DNA from 4 places in the Vibrio sp. QJM3NY_26 genome. Region 3 is predicted to be linked to each of the others. Evidence: predicted binding sites of a transcription regulator. Region 3 holds the regulator's gene; each other region holds the start of a gene.
The links. Region 3 encodes PurR, which represses purine synthesis genes. Its sites were predicted from a motif close to TNANGNAAACGTTTNCNTNA; they were not measured.

Region 1: a site for PurR is predicted at 1,559-1,578, ahead of pckA (phosphoenolpyruvate carboxykinase (ATP)). Genes of this name have one in related genera too.
Region 2: a site for PurR is predicted at 1,673-1,692, ahead of AC3CH4_RS11945 (NCS2 family permease). Genes of this name have one in related genera too.
Region 4: a site for PurR is predicted at 2,726-2,745, ahead of metK (methionine adenosyltransferase). Genes of this name have one in related genera too.

What each region holds. Positions count from the first base shown of each region.
Region 1 is NZ_CM173515.1:117,189-121,411, reverse strand. Features, by position in the region: gene hslR (ribosome-associated heat shock protein Hsp15) at 115-501, shown strand; gene hslO (Hsp33 family molecular chaperone HslO) at 520-1,413, shown strand; gene pckA (phosphoenolpyruvate carboxykinase (ATP)) at 1,751-3,376, shown strand; gene AC3CH4_RS00510 (AsmA family protein) at 3,530-4,223, shown strand, end outside.
Region 2 is NZ_CM173515.1:2,706,644-2,710,866, forward strand. Features, by position in the region: gene gpt (xanthine phosphoribosyltransferase) at 1-278, opposite strand, end outside; gene AC3CH4_RS11945 (NCS2 family permease) at 363-1,652, opposite strand; gene vcdP (small protein VcdP) at 2,173-2,259, opposite strand; gene AC3CH4_RS11955 (aminoacyl-histidine dipeptidase) at 2,716-4,188, shown strand.
Region 3 is NZ_CM173515.1:2,271,514-2,275,736, reverse strand. Features, by position in the region: gene AC3CH4_RS09985 (putative signal transducing protein) at 1-8, opposite strand, end outside; gene AC3CH4_RS09980 (TVP38/TMEM64 family protein) at 62-742, opposite strand; gene AC3CH4_RS09975 (TfoX/Sxy family DNA transformation protein) at 878-1,468, opposite strand; cyclic di-GMP riboswitch class I at 1,596-1,681, opposite strand; gene purR (HTH-type transcriptional repressor PurR) at 1,852-2,856, opposite strand; gene torD (molecular chaperone TorD) at 3,173-3,820, opposite strand; gene torR (two-component system response regulator TorR) at 4,105-4,223, shown strand, end outside.
Region 4 is NZ_CM173515.1:2,974,602-2,978,824, reverse strand. Features, by position in the region: gene AC3CH4_RS13110 (SprT family zinc-dependent metalloprotease) at 1-149, opposite strand, end outside; gene AC3CH4_RS13105 (DUF2189 domain-containing protein) at 228-1,025, opposite strand; gene metK (methionine adenosyltransferase) at 1,394-2,548, opposite strand; gene tkt (transketolase) at 2,926-4,223, shown strand, end outside.

The DNA.
Region 1 (4,223 bases), 1.3 Mb from region 3:
TCGCCTCCACATAAGCTTCTACTAAGTGTGATAAGCGTCATCAAACAACATAAGTTGCATGCTGTGAATAACAGTTAAACCGCATCATTTCTAACTGAAAAGGCACTGTCCTATATGAAAACGACTAATGAAGCTGTCAGACTCGATAAATGGTTGTGGGCAGCACGCTTTTATAAAACTCGTTCAATTGCTCGCAACATGGTCGATGGTGGTAAAGTCCACTATAATGGTCAGCGCAGCAAACCCAGCAAAATCGTAGAACTTGGGGCAGTGATTACCCTGCGCCAAGGGAATGAAGAAAAGACGGTCACCATAGAGAAAATATCCGCACACCGCGGCGGAGCGCCAGTCGCTCAAACCCTCTATGAAGAAACCACCGAAAGCTTGGCAAAAAGAGAAGAGTTTGCACAACAACGCAAGCTAAATGCTCATAGCCCAGCACCAGAACGTCGTCCAGATAAAAAGCAACGTCGTGACATCATCAAGTTCAAGACTCAATAAGCTAGAAGGAATAGCCAAATGGCAGACCCAATGTCTACAAGTAATGTTTTAAATCGCTACCTATTTGAAGACCTATCAGTACGTGGTGAATTGGTACAGATGGACGAAGCGTACCAACAGATTATTTCTAGCAAGGAATACCCAGCGCCAGTACAAAAGCTGTTGGGTGAGCTACTGGTTTCAACGACGCTGCTAACGGCGACCCTAAAGTTTGAAGGCTCTATCACGATGCAACTGCAAGGTGATGGCCCAGTAACTCTAGCTGTTATTAATGGCGATAACGATCAGAAGATTCGTGGTGTTGCGCGCTTTGACGGTGATATTGCTGACGACGCTGGCCTGCACGACCTTATAGGTAAAGGCCACCTAGTGATCACTATCGATCCTAAAAAAGGTGAGCGTTACCAAGGTATCGTTGGTCTTGAAGGCGAAACACTTGCTGACGTTCTTGAAGGTTACTTTGCTAACTCAGAACAGCTTAAGACTCGTCTGTGGCTACGTACGGGTGAATATGAAGGCAAAGCACACGCTGCGGGTATGTTGCTGCAGGTTATGCCAGACGGTACTGGTACGCCAGATGACTTCGAGCACCTAGAGCAGTTAACTGACACGGTTAAAAACGAAGAACTATTCTCTCTAGAAGCGAATGATTTGTTATACCTCCTATATAACCAAGAGAAGGTTCAGGTATTTACCCCTCAACCTGTCGAGTTCTTCTGTGGTTGTTCTCGTGAACGCAGTGGTGCGGCTATCATTACTGTTGCTCAAGAGGAGATCTACGACATCCTGAGTACGGAAGGTAGTGTTGCTCTTCACTGTGATTACTGTGGCACAAACTACTCGTTCGATAAGGGCGACGTTGATGCACTGTACGCAGAAGCAGCAGATAAAGGCGACAATACGGTTCATTAATTTACAGCGTACCAAAAACACGTAATTTACCCCAAAAAGGTCAGCACTAAGCTGGCCTTTTTTGTGATCAAAATAGCGCAAAGCCCGTAACATCTCGTAATAAAATCACCGCTTAATTTTAATCAATTAATAATGTTCTCGCCTCTAGCGCAAAGGTTTGCGTACAGGATAGACTAGTTGGGCCAATATGTGACGAGGCGCTTAAAACCCCATGGTTAATATGGATATTTTTTGAGCTGTATCCCTGTTTCCCCCGAGTCTCGTTGCTAGCATGGTGAGCAGATAACAATAAAAAATTAATACAAAATCCCTACAAAATATCCTACAAGGAGCACCTATGACCGTTATGGAACATACAAAGGCTGCACAAATTGATCTAACTAAGCACGGACTGACTGGCGTTACTGAAGTTCTTCGTAATCCTAGCTACGAGCAGTTATTCGTTGAAGAAACACTGCCAGGTTTGGAAGGCTACGAAAAAGGCGTAGTAACGGAACTAGGCTCTGTTGCGGTTGACACTGGTATCTTTACTGGACGCTCACCAAAAGATAAGTACATTGTTAAAGATGACACTACGCGCGATACCATGTGGTGGTCAGATCAAGGCAAAAATGACAACAAACCGATTACAACTGAAGTTTGGAGTGAGCTGAAAGAGCTTGTGACAACTCAGCTATCTGGCAAGCGCCTGTTTGTCATCGACGGTTATTGTGGTGCTAACCCAGATACGCGTTTAAGTGTGCGTATTATTACTGAAGTAGCGTGGCAAGCGCACTTCGTTAAGAACATGTTCATTCGTCCAACTGACGAAGAGCTAGCAACGTTCGAACCTGATTTCGTGGTAATGAACGGTGCTAAAACAACCAACCCTAACTGGGAAAAGCAGGGTCTAAACTCTGAAAACTTCGTTGCTTTTAACCTAACAGAGCGCGTTCAAATCATCGGTGGTACTTGGTACGGCGGTGAGATGAAGAAAGGCATGTTCGCAATGATGAACTACCTGCTTCCTCTGCAAGGCATTGCTTCAATGCACTGTAGTGCAAACGTTGGCGAGAAAGGCGATGTAGCCATCTTCTTCGGCCTGTCTGGTACAGGTAAAACAACCCTATCAACCGATCCTAAGCGTGAGCTAATCGGTGATGATGAGCACGGTTGGGATGACGATGGTATCTTCAACTTCGAAGGTGGTTGTTACGCGAAGACGATTCGTCTATCTAAAGAAGCAGAACCAGAAATCTACAATGCAATCCGTCGCGATGCACTGCTAGAAAACGTAACGGTTCGTGGTGATGGTTCTATCGATTTCGATGACGGTTCAAAAACAGAGAACACTCGTGTTTCTTACCCGATTCACCACATCGACAACATTGTTAAGCCAGTATCAAAAGCAGGTCACGCTCAAAAAGTTATCTTCCTAACAGCGGATGCGTTTGGTGTGCTACCACCAGTATCTAAGCTGACTCCGGAGCAAACTAAGTACCACTTCCTATCTGGCTTCACAGCTAAGCTAGCAGGTACAGAGCGCGGTATTACTGAACCAACACCAACGTTCTCTGCGGCATTTGGTGCGGCATTCTTAACTCTTCACCCAACTCAGTACGCTGAAGTGCTTGTGAAGCGTATGGAAGCGGCTGGCGCTGAAGCTTACCTAGTGAACACAGGTTGGAATGGCACAGGCAAACGTATCTCAATCCAAGATACTCGTGGCATCATCGACGCTATCCTAGATGGCTCAATCGACCAAGCTGAAACTAAGGTTATCCCTATGTTTAACCTAGAAGTACCGCTAGCGTTGCACGATGTTGACCCAGCGATTCTTGACCCACGTGATACTTACACTGACCCACTACAATGGGAAAGCAAAGCGAAAGATCTAGCAGAGCGCTTCATCAACAACTTTGATAAGTACACAGACAATGCTGAAGGTAAGTCACTGGTTGCGGCAGGTCCTCAACTAGACTAACCCAACATCTGCTCGGGCCAAGCCAAAAGCGAACGCCCAATTTAAAGTGATATTTTTGTAGCAAGCCCCTCTTTTGAGGGGCTTTTTTGTTGCTGCTTGCCCCTTTTTGTTCCACTCTGTTTTGAGACTATTGAAATTTAAGGCTTTCAGGGAATGAAAAAGGTATTCATGGTGATTGGCATTGTGGTGGCCATCATCGTTGCGACTATCGCAGCGTTGTTATTAAGCCTACAAACTCAATACCGATCGGATGTTGCTAACTTTTTTATCAAGCATACGCTTGAACAACCTGTACTCATTGAAGACGTTGAGTATCAGGCGCCTTATCACATTACCTTGATGGGCATTACCCAAAGCCAACCTGATAAACAAAAACCTCTCTATATCGACAAGATCGATCTTTGGTTCAGTCCCAGCTCGATTACAGAAGCTAAGCTGGTCTTGGACTCCGTCTTGATCAGTGGCCTACAGTTGGAGATAAGCGATCTAGAGACATTCACGCCGTTATTCACCCAACCAAACATCAAGCTCCATCAGCTAGCCATCAATAATCTCGATTTTTCGACCCTAGACTTTAATGCGCGAGGCATCGACCTCCAGATCTCCGATCCAACATGGGATGACAACAACGCATTGTTGCCTTATGGCAAAATCCAACTCTCAGCCACGCAGCTGTATTGGCAAGGAGAAGCCTTCGATAACCTGTTGTTTGACCTAGACTTAAAACCTAGCGACAGCACGCTTTATGGCGCTTCATTTGACTGGCGCGGTGCCAAGATTTCAGGACAAGCAGAGCAGTATCAGCAAGATTGGTCGTTGGTGAATGTGACCGTCGATGGCTTACGAC
Region 2 (4,223 bases), 440 kb from region 3:
CTATCAACAAGATCTTCAACGATTAAGAAGCCTTCACCATCACCTTCAGGTGCTTTAACTACAGTCATATCACGCTGGTGATCGTGGTCGTAGCTAGAAATACAAATCGTATCTACGTGACGAATACCTAGCTCACGAGCCAAGATTGCACCAGGAACCAAACCACCACGGCTTACCGCCCAGATGCCTTTCCACTGCTCTGCTGGCATTTGCTTTTCAGCAAGTTGACGGCAGTAAGTCTGCATGTTGTCCCAAGTGATAATGAATTTGTTGCTCATAGTATAAAACCTAATAATTTTGTCATGTTATTAGAGGCTATTTCAAACATAGCCTCTTCAGCGATTAAGCAGAAATCTAGACGATTAAGCGAAAATGTATTTAAGAATAAAGATAACGGACATTACCCATACCGCAGGTGAAACGTCGCGACCTTTACCACTTAGCAGCTTAATTGCAGCGTAAGCGATGAAACCTAGTGAGATACCCTCAGCGATAGAGTACGTCAGCGGCATAAGCAGACATGTTACCACGACTGGTGCGGCTTCCGTAAGATCACGCCAATCAATGCCAACTAGTCCAGACATCATCAGAATTGCTACATAGAAAAGTGCACCTGATGTTGCGTAAGCCGGAATCATACCTGCAAGTGGCGAGAAGAAAAGAGCCAGTAGGAATAAGATACCAACAACAACAGCAGTTAGACCGGTACGACCGCCTTCAGCAACACCCGCAACACTCTCAACATAAGAAGTTGTGTTTGATGTACCTAGCAATGCACCAATAGATGTTGCTGTAGAGTCAGCAAGCAGTGCTTTGTTCAAGCGCGGTAGTTTACCGTCTTCTTTGATTAGGTTTGCTTTCGTTGCAACACCAACCAGAGTACCCGCTGTATCGAACAAATCGACGAACAAGAATGCGAATACAACTGAAATCATACCGATTTCAAATACAGCAGAGAAATCAAGCTGCATGAATGTAGGTGCAAGGCTCGGTGGTGTCGACATGATGCCGCCGTATTGAACGTCACCGATCGCAATACCAATCGCTGTGATAGCGAGAATCGCGATCATTACTGCGCCTTTCACACCACGGTGAACAAGAGCAATAGTAATGAAGAAACCAAGCGCGCCTAAAATAGGAGCAATCGCGGTAATGTCGCCCAGTGAAACTTTAGTCGCTGGGTTAGAAACAACGATGCCTGCATTGCTAAGCGCGATAAACGCTAGGAAAAGGCCGATACCAGCAGAGATACCAACACGCAGAGACATAGGGATCGAGTTGATAATCCATTCACGAATCTTAAAGATACTTAAGAAGATGAAGATTACGCCTGATACGAAAACCGCTGCCAGAGCAACTTGCCATGTATAACCCATACCCATTACAACAGCGTAGGTAAAGAATGCGTTCAAACCCATGCCTGGAGCTTGAGCAATTGGGTAGTTAGCAACAAAGCCCATGATGAAACAGCCAATAGCAGCCGCTAAACAGGTTGCTACAAATACAGCGCCATGGTCCATACCAGCATCAGCTAGAATCATTGGGTTTACAAAAATGATGTAAGCCATTGTTAGGAAGGTTGTTAGACCTGCGATGATTTCAGTGCGCACATTGGTGCCATTTTCACTGAGTTTGAATAGCTTTTCGAACATTATCGAATCCTATAAGGGTAAAAAGTAAACGGTTGCGTAAACGATTGGCTGTGGATTATAAAGTTATCAAATAACAAATTCCAGATAGAATTAAGGCTCTAATCGATATTTATCAGAATGCCGTATGAAACAAAGCGATTAAAAACGAGAAGCAACAAGAATAATAATGATTAAAAACAATGGTTTAATCAAAATAAAGGCGATAATATTACTTGGTTATTTTTTCAACCATCGGTTATTTCCATTGAGAATGTAGCCATCATATTCTCAATTTAAACCCACAAGAGTTGTGTATTTTTCAACAGAATCAGTAATAAGACGCAAATTGATATTTTGGCGTTTAAAAAATAACCACTAAGAACAGCAAAGAAAGTGACAAGCGAAAGCGGTTTGGGAAAGTAGCAGGCAAAAAAACGCCACTCAAAACTGAGTGGCGGTAGAATCTGTCAACCAAAAGGGCTGTAAAAGAATTCCAATATATAGGGGTGAACAAAACTGTTCGAGTTACATGCTTACGGTATTAGTAACCAAAGCTTGTAGGGTATGCAAAGTTGCTAGTGTAAACAGAGCTGTTAATCCAGAACATTGCAGATGGTAAACCTTTCATAACTATCACCTTAATAAATCAATAAAAAACGAATTTGATTTCTCGGTTCCTTGGAGGCGATAAAACGGACTCATCCTTTGAGCATTTACTCTTCATCTCAGAAGTTGGTTATTAATATACTCTAAAGAAAAAAGATTACAAGTATTTTTTGCTACACGTCACACTTTTGGTCAATTTTGGTTATTTTGAAAACTTATTTATGTAATTAAATTACACAATAGAATTAAACAAACGTTTGCTTACGCCATTTATAAGCATCAAGTCTCTTAATTATGATCAGATGGACAAGACCGCTTTCAAAATTTGAGGTATTTGAGGTTTATAACCGCTACTCGTCAAAACGCTCAAGTGGTATGCTGTTGCCATCAAAACAGACCCATATTTTAGATTTTTATTCTAAGTTTTTACCTATAGAAACCCTAAATATATGGTTATCAAATAAAAAAGGAGTCATCCGTGTCTGAATTCCATTCTGAGATCAGTAAATTGTCCCCTGCCCCTATTTGGCAGTTTTTCGATAAAATTTGTTCAATCCCGCACCCTTCAAAACATGAAGAGGAGCTTGCTCAATACATTATTGCGTGGGCAACAGAGCAAGGCCTAGATGTACGTCGCGACCCAACAGGCAACGTATTCATCAAAAAGCCAGCAACGCCGGGTATGGAAAACAAAAAAGGTGTCGTGCTACAAGCTCACATCGATATGGTTCCACAAAAGAACGAAGACACTGATCACGACTTTACAAAAGATCCAATCCAGCCATACATCGATGGCGAATGGGTTACAGCAAAAGGCACAACGCTTGGTGCTGATAACGGCATGGGCATGGCTTCTTGCCTAGCGGTTCTTGCTTCAAACGAAATCCAACACGGCCCTATCGAAGTTCTACTCACTGTAGATGAAGAAGCAGGCATGACTGGCGCGTTCGGTCTTGAAGCCGGTTGGTTAGAAGGCGATATCCTTCTTAATACTGACTCAGAGCAAGAAGGCGAAGTGTACATGGGTTGTGCGGGCGGTATCGACGGTGCAATGACATTTGAAATTGCACGTAATGCGATTCCAGCTGACTTCGTAACACGCAAGCTAACGCTAAAAGGCCTAAAAGGCGGTCACTCTGGTTGTGACATCCACACCGGTCGTGCAAACGCAAACAAACTGATTGCTCGCTTCCTAGCGGGTCACGCAAAAGAGCTAGACCTTCGCATCGTCGAATTCAAAGGTGGTAGCCTTCGTAACGCAATTCCTCGTGAAGGTTTCGTAACGGTTGCTGTTCCTGCGGCAAACCAAGAAAAACTGGCTTCACTATACAACTACTACACAGAGCTGCTTTCAACAGAGCTAGGTAAAGTAGAAGACAGCATCGTGACTTTCAATGAAGAAGCTTCTGTAGAAATGGGCGCACTAGCGTCAGCAGACCAAGCTCGCTTTATCGCAGCACTTAACGCATGTCCAAACGGCGTGATTCGTATGAGTGACGAGATTGAAGGTGTTGTTGAAACATCTCTAAACGTAGGTGTTATCACAACGGAAGAAGATTCAATCACAGTACTTTGCTTGATCCGTTCTCTTATCGACTCTGGCCGTAGCCAAGTAGAAAGCATGCTTCATTCTGTTGCTGAACTAGCAGGGGCTAACATCGCGTTCTCTGGTGCTTACCCAGGTTGGAAACCAGACGCTGATTCAGAAATCATGCATATCTTCCGAGACATGTACGAAGGTATCTACGGTCACAAGCCAAACATCATGGTTATCCATGCTGGTCTTGAATGTGGTCTATTCAAAGAACCTTACCCGAATATGGATATGGTTTCTTTCGGCCCAACGATCAAGTTCCCACACTCTCCTGATGAGAAAGTGAAGATCGATACTGTTGAATTGTTCTGGAACCAAATGGTTGCATTACTTGCTGCGATCCCAGAAAAAGCATAAATCGATTAGCTATGTGTTTTTCAGTAAATGGTGTT
Region 3 (4,223 bases):
ATTTTCATTGAGATAGAACCTTATCTGGCTATATGCGTTATTAAGCTATTATAGGTATACGTTATTCAGCCACAGGTGCTGAGCGAAATTTATTCATCAACCATTTAGCAATGATTGGGAATACACCCAGTAAGGCAAATGACAATAGTACTGAAGGGGACACGATACCCGAAAGTGAATCAATTTCCGCGAGTTGAGTACCAGCATTCAAGAAAACGGCAGTACCCGGTAACATTCCTATTTGACTTGTAATGTAATAGCGACTCACAGACATCGGTGTTAGACCCATCAACAGATTGATAAGGAAAAATGGGAATACAGGAATCAGACGCAGAGAAAACAAGTAAAATGCTCCGTCTTTTTCAACGCCCTTGTTAATCGTTGCTAATTTGTCACCAAATTTGGTTTGGATCCAGTCACGTAAAAGGTAGCGGCTACTTAGAAATGCGAGGGTTGCACCAATGGCACTGGCGAAAGAGACCAGCAGCAAACTATTCCAGAAACCAAATAGCGCAGCTCCTAACAGGGTCACAACAGCAGCACCAGGAATTGAGAAAGCAGTAATCATTACATACGCGACAAAATAGATAGCAGCGGCAGCAATGAAGTTGCTATCAATGTAGTCATTTAAAACGGCTTGTTGGGCCTTGGCATTTTCAAGCGTTAGGTATTGGCCGAAATTGACGCCTAACAAGACGATGGTTACGACCAACACAATACCCAATATCATTTTCTTACTCATTGATACTTCCTCTAAATTTTCAATGTATACCATTAGTATAGACAGACAGGCAAAGCATAGATTAACTTTCAGCAGATATAAAAAAAGCCGCAGTAAATGCGGCTTAGTTATGTATATAGTTTTTCACTTACAATGTTAATTGACGCGATTGATAAGCTCTTCACGACGCTGCTGCGGTATAACAGACCAATGTGTGCCATTGATCGCGCCTTCTAGCGCCCAAAGTAGTTCAATACTGACAGAAGACGCATGTGATTCTTTGATGGCGTTAAATGCGTTTACAGAGCCAGATTCATATAAACGTTCTACGGAATCGATCCCTGCTTTTTTCAACATACGCTCAGTGGCGAGTCGAAGGTTGGGCAGATCTTTGAGTCGAGTAGGCTTAGCTGAAGATTGCTCAGCTTTTTCTTCTTTAGCAAAACCCAGAGACGTCGTTGCAAGCTGCAAGATTTTCTCTTGGTCTTGCCACAGGCCTTCGGGTAAAGCGAAATATTTAGTAACGACAGGGAAACCACGTTTTTTGTAGACGTACGGTTGAAAGCCTTGTTGTTCGAACTGTTTCGTTGTGCATTTGTCTGCTCGTATGTGCAGCTGGTCATTTACAACCAGAGCAAACATAGTGTCATCAGCAAAAAGACCGAAGCCACCAAACATCGAGCGTGATTTTATTTTTCCTAGGGATTCAAATAATTTCATTGAATCCTTTAGTATCGGTTTATCCATGTTATTTATCTCGGTGTATTTGAACTACGCCACCAAATAAGCAGGTCCGAGAGATTAGCAAAATGTTGCAATTAAATTGTCAATTAGCCGTAAATTACTAAATTATTAGTAGTTACTGCATTTTGCCATCGGTAACCCCGCTACCATACCAACGAGTGGTTTAGGCCGGAAGCTTTGCGTCTCACTCTTTCAAGTGATTTGCCCTGTGCGTGACTGATTGAATAGAATAAAGTTTTTGTTGAATGAGGCTCACACTTGTTATTTCAAAATGTGATATTGCTTCAATTAATGATCTTTCCAGTATGATACCAGGTTCATTCATGTTGTTGATAAAAAAAGCGCACCTAAAGGTGCGCTTAATTATATTAAACTGAATTTATCAATTAATTTAACGTTTTAACTGTGCTTCGCTCAACAATTTCAGGGTGCATTTCGAACACACGCTTTTCATGGTCTTTATCTTTAATGCGTTCTAACAAAATTTCGAAAGCGTTCTTACCAACACGACGTTTGGGTTGGTGAACCGTTGTTAACGGTGGAGAGAAGTATTCAGCCAACTCGATGTTGTCATAGCCGATCACTGAAATATCTTCAGGGATACGAATTCCTTTCTCTTGCAATCTGCTCATTAGGCCGAGTGCCATTGTGTCGTTAAAACAGAATACGGCCGTTGGGCGATCTACCATCTTAATGATTTTCTCTGCAGCAAGAACCGCAGTATCACACTCGAAGTTACCTTCAATGATCATGTTATCATCGGTAGCAATCTTAGCTTCGTTGAGTGCGCGTTTGTAACCCGCGATGCGTTCAACACATGCCGCTTTGTCTAAGTGGCCACTTAAACAAGCAATCTTGGAGTGACCGTGCTCAATGAGGTATTTGGTCGCTAGGTAACCACCTTCCTCAGAGTTGTCGATGATCTTATCTGCTTGAGAACTCTCAGGGCCCCAATCCATAATCACTTTAGGAATGTCAGCGTGACGGTCTAACATGCCTCTTAGCTCTTCAGTTAGGTCAGAACACATAACTAAGATGCCATCTACACGTTTCTCTGCAAGCATTCGAATGTAGTCACGTTGCTTCTCATAGATACCGCCCGTATTACACAGAATCAAAGTGTAACCTTGACGGTAGCAGTAGCTTTCAACACCATCGATAACTTCAGAGAAGAATAGGTTAGTTGATTGAGTAACTAGCATGCCGATAGTGCGGGTTGTATTGCACTTCAAACTACGAGCAACGGCACTTGGTGCATAGTTCAGTTCGTCTACGGCTTTATTTACTTTTTCTTGCGTCGCTTCTGCAACAAAGCGAGTTTTGTTGATTACGTGAGAAACGGTTGTTGTTGATACGCCTGCTAAGCGAGCGACATCTTTTATAGTGGCCATGGTTTTATCCTATTAGAAGCTACTTTCCCAAAGTACGGAATGAAGTAGCCGTTAAGCTACCTAACTAAGAGCTTAAATTTGTAGGGCTCTTTGGGTACTAAAGTGCTAAAAAACAAAAAACCGCTATTGAGCGGCTTGTCTTAACACCGAAATGCTCAAAACTATAATAAGCATAGCATTTCGTGAATGTTTCATATTTTATCGTTTGCGGTCACAATTTTAGACTGACTAGAAATTACTCGCAATAAAATTCACCCGGAAATCCGGGTGAATTGTCACATTCTTCTGAATTTATTTAACGAGTCATCCAATAAGCTTATTCACCAGCGAGGTATTGGGTGTCCAATTTACAGAATGCAAGTAGCAGAGATGAGACTGATGCGTAGAAACCGAATTCGTCAACGTCATGACATTTAACGTTGAACTTTGGTACCCAAGTAAGAAGTTGTTGCTCGATAAATTGCTGTTGAACAATGAACGATTTCTCTAGCTCTTCTTCAAGTTCCGTTTCATTAGAACGGATGATCAAGTTGCCAAGGAAGTCGAGTGCGATAGCGATGTGGTCAGCTGGTTCTTTTAGGTCTTGGTTCACCACTAAGTTGTGCTTGGCCATGATCTCTTCCATATCTTTTGCTGGCTTATCATTCAAAAGGCCAGTCTCACCGATATACATAGAAGCGTAAGGAAGTGCGCCATGCTTATCTGTTTTTAAGAATAAGTCACAGAAGTCAGCAGACAATTCTAGTTGAGCATCCTCACGCGTTTGTAGGCGGTTTAGCGCATCCACTAGGCTATCGATCGCCGGCTTTAGTGTTTCATTTTCGCCTAAACCAGTTAGGAAAGAACGAATTTCAACAGAGTGGTAGTGATCGAGTTCTTCTTGAGTGAGCTCTTTAGCGAATAAGCTTGATAGCCACCAGTATATTTCTGCTCTTTGCTCGTTGAACGCTTTCGTATCTTTCATTTCTTAGATCCTGATTTAGTCTTGTGGTGTTACTTATATGCATCTTGAAGTTACTTGTGCAAAGCACACCAAGGCTGAATAACAAGGTTATTTGCGAAACGCAAAGTTACTCGTTAGTAGTAATGCCTATATTGAATTGCGATGGACGATAAATAGCAAGGTTTAAGATTGTCTTGTATCAAAAAAGATCCATGTTTCTGGCTTTTATCTTGTGTACCACTAGAATTGTTACGAGTTATGAATAGAATAGTCACTGAAACTATTAAATAAGAAAAGTGGTGTAGATGAGCTATCACGTATTAGTCGTAGAAGATGATGTGGTAACCCGCAGTAAACTGGTCGGATACTTCCAGAACGAAGGTTACACAGTAAGCGAAGCGGAAAGCGGCGCTCAAATGAGAAA
Region 4 (4,223 bases), 700 kb from region 3:
AACTGGAGGTAGGCTTTTCCCGCTGCCTTTCCTCTTAACTTGTAAGTGACGGTTGGGCATGGAAATTCACGAGAAAAGTGTTGATTAGCAATAGCTAGGCATTCGCCCAGTTTCTTATTTACTCGATGTTGTTGCGGGGTGTAAGACAAGCGTTGTTAACTCCAAAAAAAGCCTCAGCGTTTAAACTAAGGCCTCATCATAACATTGCTCATCGATCGTGAAACGATTTAAGCGTGATGTTTCTTTTTGATGACTTCGTGGTAAGCATGCCATGTTCCGTAACCAAGTAATGGCATCGTTACAATCATACCGACACCGTAGGTCGCGAAGCCGACTAAGATACCTGTACCAATGATACCAGCCCAAACGACCATCGCAGGGATGTTTGATTTAACAGCGTTGAAGCTAGTAAAAATGGCACTCATTACATCTACACGTCTTTCCATCATTAATGGAATCGAAAATGCTGAGATGCTAAATATCAGGCTAGCGATAACCAACCCAATCACTGAACCCGTAATCAGGAATGGTGCAAACTCGCTTAATGGTGCTCCTTGTACGGAAGGGTAGAGCGCATGCAATAACGCAGCAATCCGCATCCAAAAGATCATTGCAACCATTAACACAATCGCAAAGGCCCATTGGTGGGTGGAGTTGCGAGTAATTGCTTTCATTGAGTGGAACAAACTTGGGGAATGTCCTTTCTCTCTTTCCCAGCTTGCGTCATATAGGCCTAGAGCAAGAAAGGGTCCTATCAACATATAGACTATCAAGCTTGGCATGACGACTAGGTGTGTTCCTTGCCATTGGACTAGTTGCACGATGGCGATGGCCGCAGCCATGAAACACAATCCGTAAAACGCGCTGATTATTGGCATTTTCACTAAGTCATGCAGTGCAAGCGATAACCAGTGGAATGGGGCGGATATGCTTACTTGGTTACAAGGAATGGTGCGAGCGTAATCCTGATCGCTGACCTTGTGTTTCTTATCGTTTAGTTCGGATGGGTGCACGGTACGAGGCATAGATCCCCCTAGTTAAATAACGTCCTAGTTATAATTCCACAAGGCTCTGAAGTATCGCTTACGAGAGCGTTATGGTGTTGAGCTAAACTGCTCTTTGTCATCCCAGTTATTGTTCTTGCGTACATTTAACGAGCGTTATCAGACTGAATTAATTTGAGTTAAATGTGAGCTTGATCGCCTAGGAGTTACCTTAACTATTGTCAGTAGAGCTAGAAAACACAAATTATCAGCGGATTTTTATACTAAGTGGTTAACGGTAAAGAAGACTTGGACAGGGTGTTCTAGCAGGGGAAGGTTTGGTAAGTGCATAAAAATAAAGCCCTTACTAAGAAGTAAGGGCTTTAAAGAAACAAATCGCAGTGGCTAAATTATTTTAGGCCAGCGAAGTCCGCAAGGATTGCTGCTTTGTCCGTCGCTTCCCAAGGGAACTCTTCGCGACCGAAGTGACCGTATGCAGCCGTCTTTTTGTAGATAGGCTGAAGAAGGTTCAGCATTTCTTGAAGACCGTATGGACGTAGGTCGAAGTTTTGACGAACAGCTTCAATGATGATCTCGTGAGCTACTTTCTCAGTACCAAACGTTTCAACCATGATAGATGTTGGATCTGCAACACCGATAGCGTAAGACAGTTGAATCTCACAACGGTCAGCCATGCCAGCAGCAACGATGTTTTTCGCAACGTAACGCGCTGCGTAAGCTGCAGAACGGTCAACTTTTGATGGATCTTTACCAGAGAATGCACCGCCACCGTGACGAGCTGCGCCGCCGTAGGTATCAACGATGATCTTACGACCTGTTAGACCACAGTCACCCATTGGGCCACCGATTACGAAACGGCCGGTTGGGTTGATGAAGAAGTTAGTGTCTTTATTGATCCATTCAGCAGGAAGTACTGGCTTGATGATCTCTTCCATTACCGCTTCACGTAGGTCAGGTGTTGTTACTGAATCACAGTGTTGAGTTGAAAGAACAACTGCGTCGATACCAACAATCTTACCTTGGTCGTATTGGAACGTAACTTGAGATTTCGCATCTGGACGAAGGAAGTCAAGCTTGCCGCTCTTACGTACTTCAGCTTGCTTCTTAACAAGAAGGTGAGAGTAAGTAATTGGAGCTGGCATTAGGATTGGTGTTTCGTTAGTCGCGTAACCAAACATGATACCTTGGTCGCCTGCGCCTTGATCTTTAGGATCGGCTTTATCAACACCTTGGTTGATGTCTGGAGACTGCTTACCAATGGTGTTTAGTACAGCACAAGAGTCTGCGTCAAAGCCCATATCAGAATGAACGTAACCAATTTCACGAACTGTTTCACGAGTGATTTCTTCGATATCAACCCATGCAGACGTTGTTACTTCACCGCCAACCATAACCATGCCGGTTTTTACGTAAGTCTCACAAGCAACACGTGCTTTTGGATCTTGTTCCAAGATGGCATCAAGAACAGCATCAGAGATTTGGTCTGCAATTTTATCTGGATGGCCTTCTGAAACAGATTCAGAAGTGAATAGGTGCTTAGCCATGAGAGCTCCACTTTTAGTTTAGTTTTTAGTTGCAAATAGTTAAATGCAAATAATTTTAGGCGTCGCAAGCTAGGAAGCGCCGCCATTAAATACAGTATATTTTGTAGGTGTTTCTACATCTAGACGGCTATTCTAAATTCCAGCGGTCGAATTACAAGCTCTTTTTTATGATATGTCATAACTAATCGTTTGCGTATCGGTCGAGATAACACATTGCTAAGTGATGTAAATGTTCGAAAATTGCGAAAAGTGACCGTTAAAATGCCAGTAAAACGTTTGCAGTCGCTAAAGTCGTTTGAGAGAATACCCGCGCTAATAAAAATGAAAACTTTAGCATCAATCTATTTTTTAAATCGCTTATGTACTCAGGAGCAGACATGCCTTCTCGTAAAGATCTAGCCAATGCAATTCGCGCACTTAGCATGGATGGCGTTCAACAAGCAAATTCAGGCCACCCTGGCGCACCTATGGGTATGGCTGACATCGCTGAAGTTCTTTGGCGTGGTCACTTGAACCACAACCCAGCAAACCCAGAGTGGGCTGACCGCGACCGTTTTATTCTGTCTAACGGGCATGGTTCAATGTTGATTTACTCTCTGCTTCATCTTGCAGGTTACGAGCTTTCAATTGAAGACCTTAAGAACTTCCGTCAACTGCACTCTAAGACTCCTGGTCACCCAGAGTACGGTTACGCTCCTGGTATCGAAACAACGACTGGTCCTCTAGGTCAAGGCATCACTAACGCTGTTGGTATGGCGATGGCTGAGAAAGCATTGGCTGCACAGTTCAACAAAGAAGGCCACGACATCGTCGATCACTTCACTTATGCATTCATGGGTGATGGTTGTCTGATGGAAGGTATCTCTCACGAAGCATGTTCTTTAGCAGGTACGCTAGGTCTTGGTAAGCTGGTTGCTTTCTGGGATGACAACGGCATCTCTATCGATGGCGAAGTTGAAGGTTGGTTCTCTGACGATACACCTAAGCGTTTTGAAGCTTACGGCTGGCACGTAATCCCGGCCGTTGATGGTCACGACTCTGATGCTATCAACGCGGCTATCGAAGCAGCTAAAGCGGATCCTCGTCCAACGCTTATCTGTACTAAAACTATTATCGGTTTTGGTTCTCCAAACAAAGCGGGTACGCACGACTGTCACGGTGCTCCACTAGGCGCTGATGAAATCACAGCAACTAAAGCGGCACTTGGTTGGGAACACGGTCCTTTCGAAATTCCAGCTGATATCGCAGCTGAGTGGAATGCGAAAGAAGCGGGCGCAGCGAAAGAAGCGGCTTGGAATGCTAAGTTTGACGCATACGCAGCGGCTCACCCAGAGCTAGCAGCAGAATTTAAACGTCGTACTAACGGCGAGCTTCCAGCTGAATGGGAAGAGAAAGCAAACGCAATCATTGCTGACCTTCAAGCTAACCCAGCAAACATCGCATCACGTAAAGCATCTCAAAATGCACTAGAAGCGTTCGGCGCTATGCTACCTGAATTCATGGGCGGCTCTGCTGACCTTGCGCCTTCTAACCTGACTATGTGGTCTGGTTCTAAGTCTCTTGAAGCGAACGATTTCTCAGGTAACTACATCCACTACGGTGTACGTGAATTCGGTATGACGGCTATCATGAACGGTATCGCTCTGCACGGTGGTTTCGTACCATACGGCGCAAC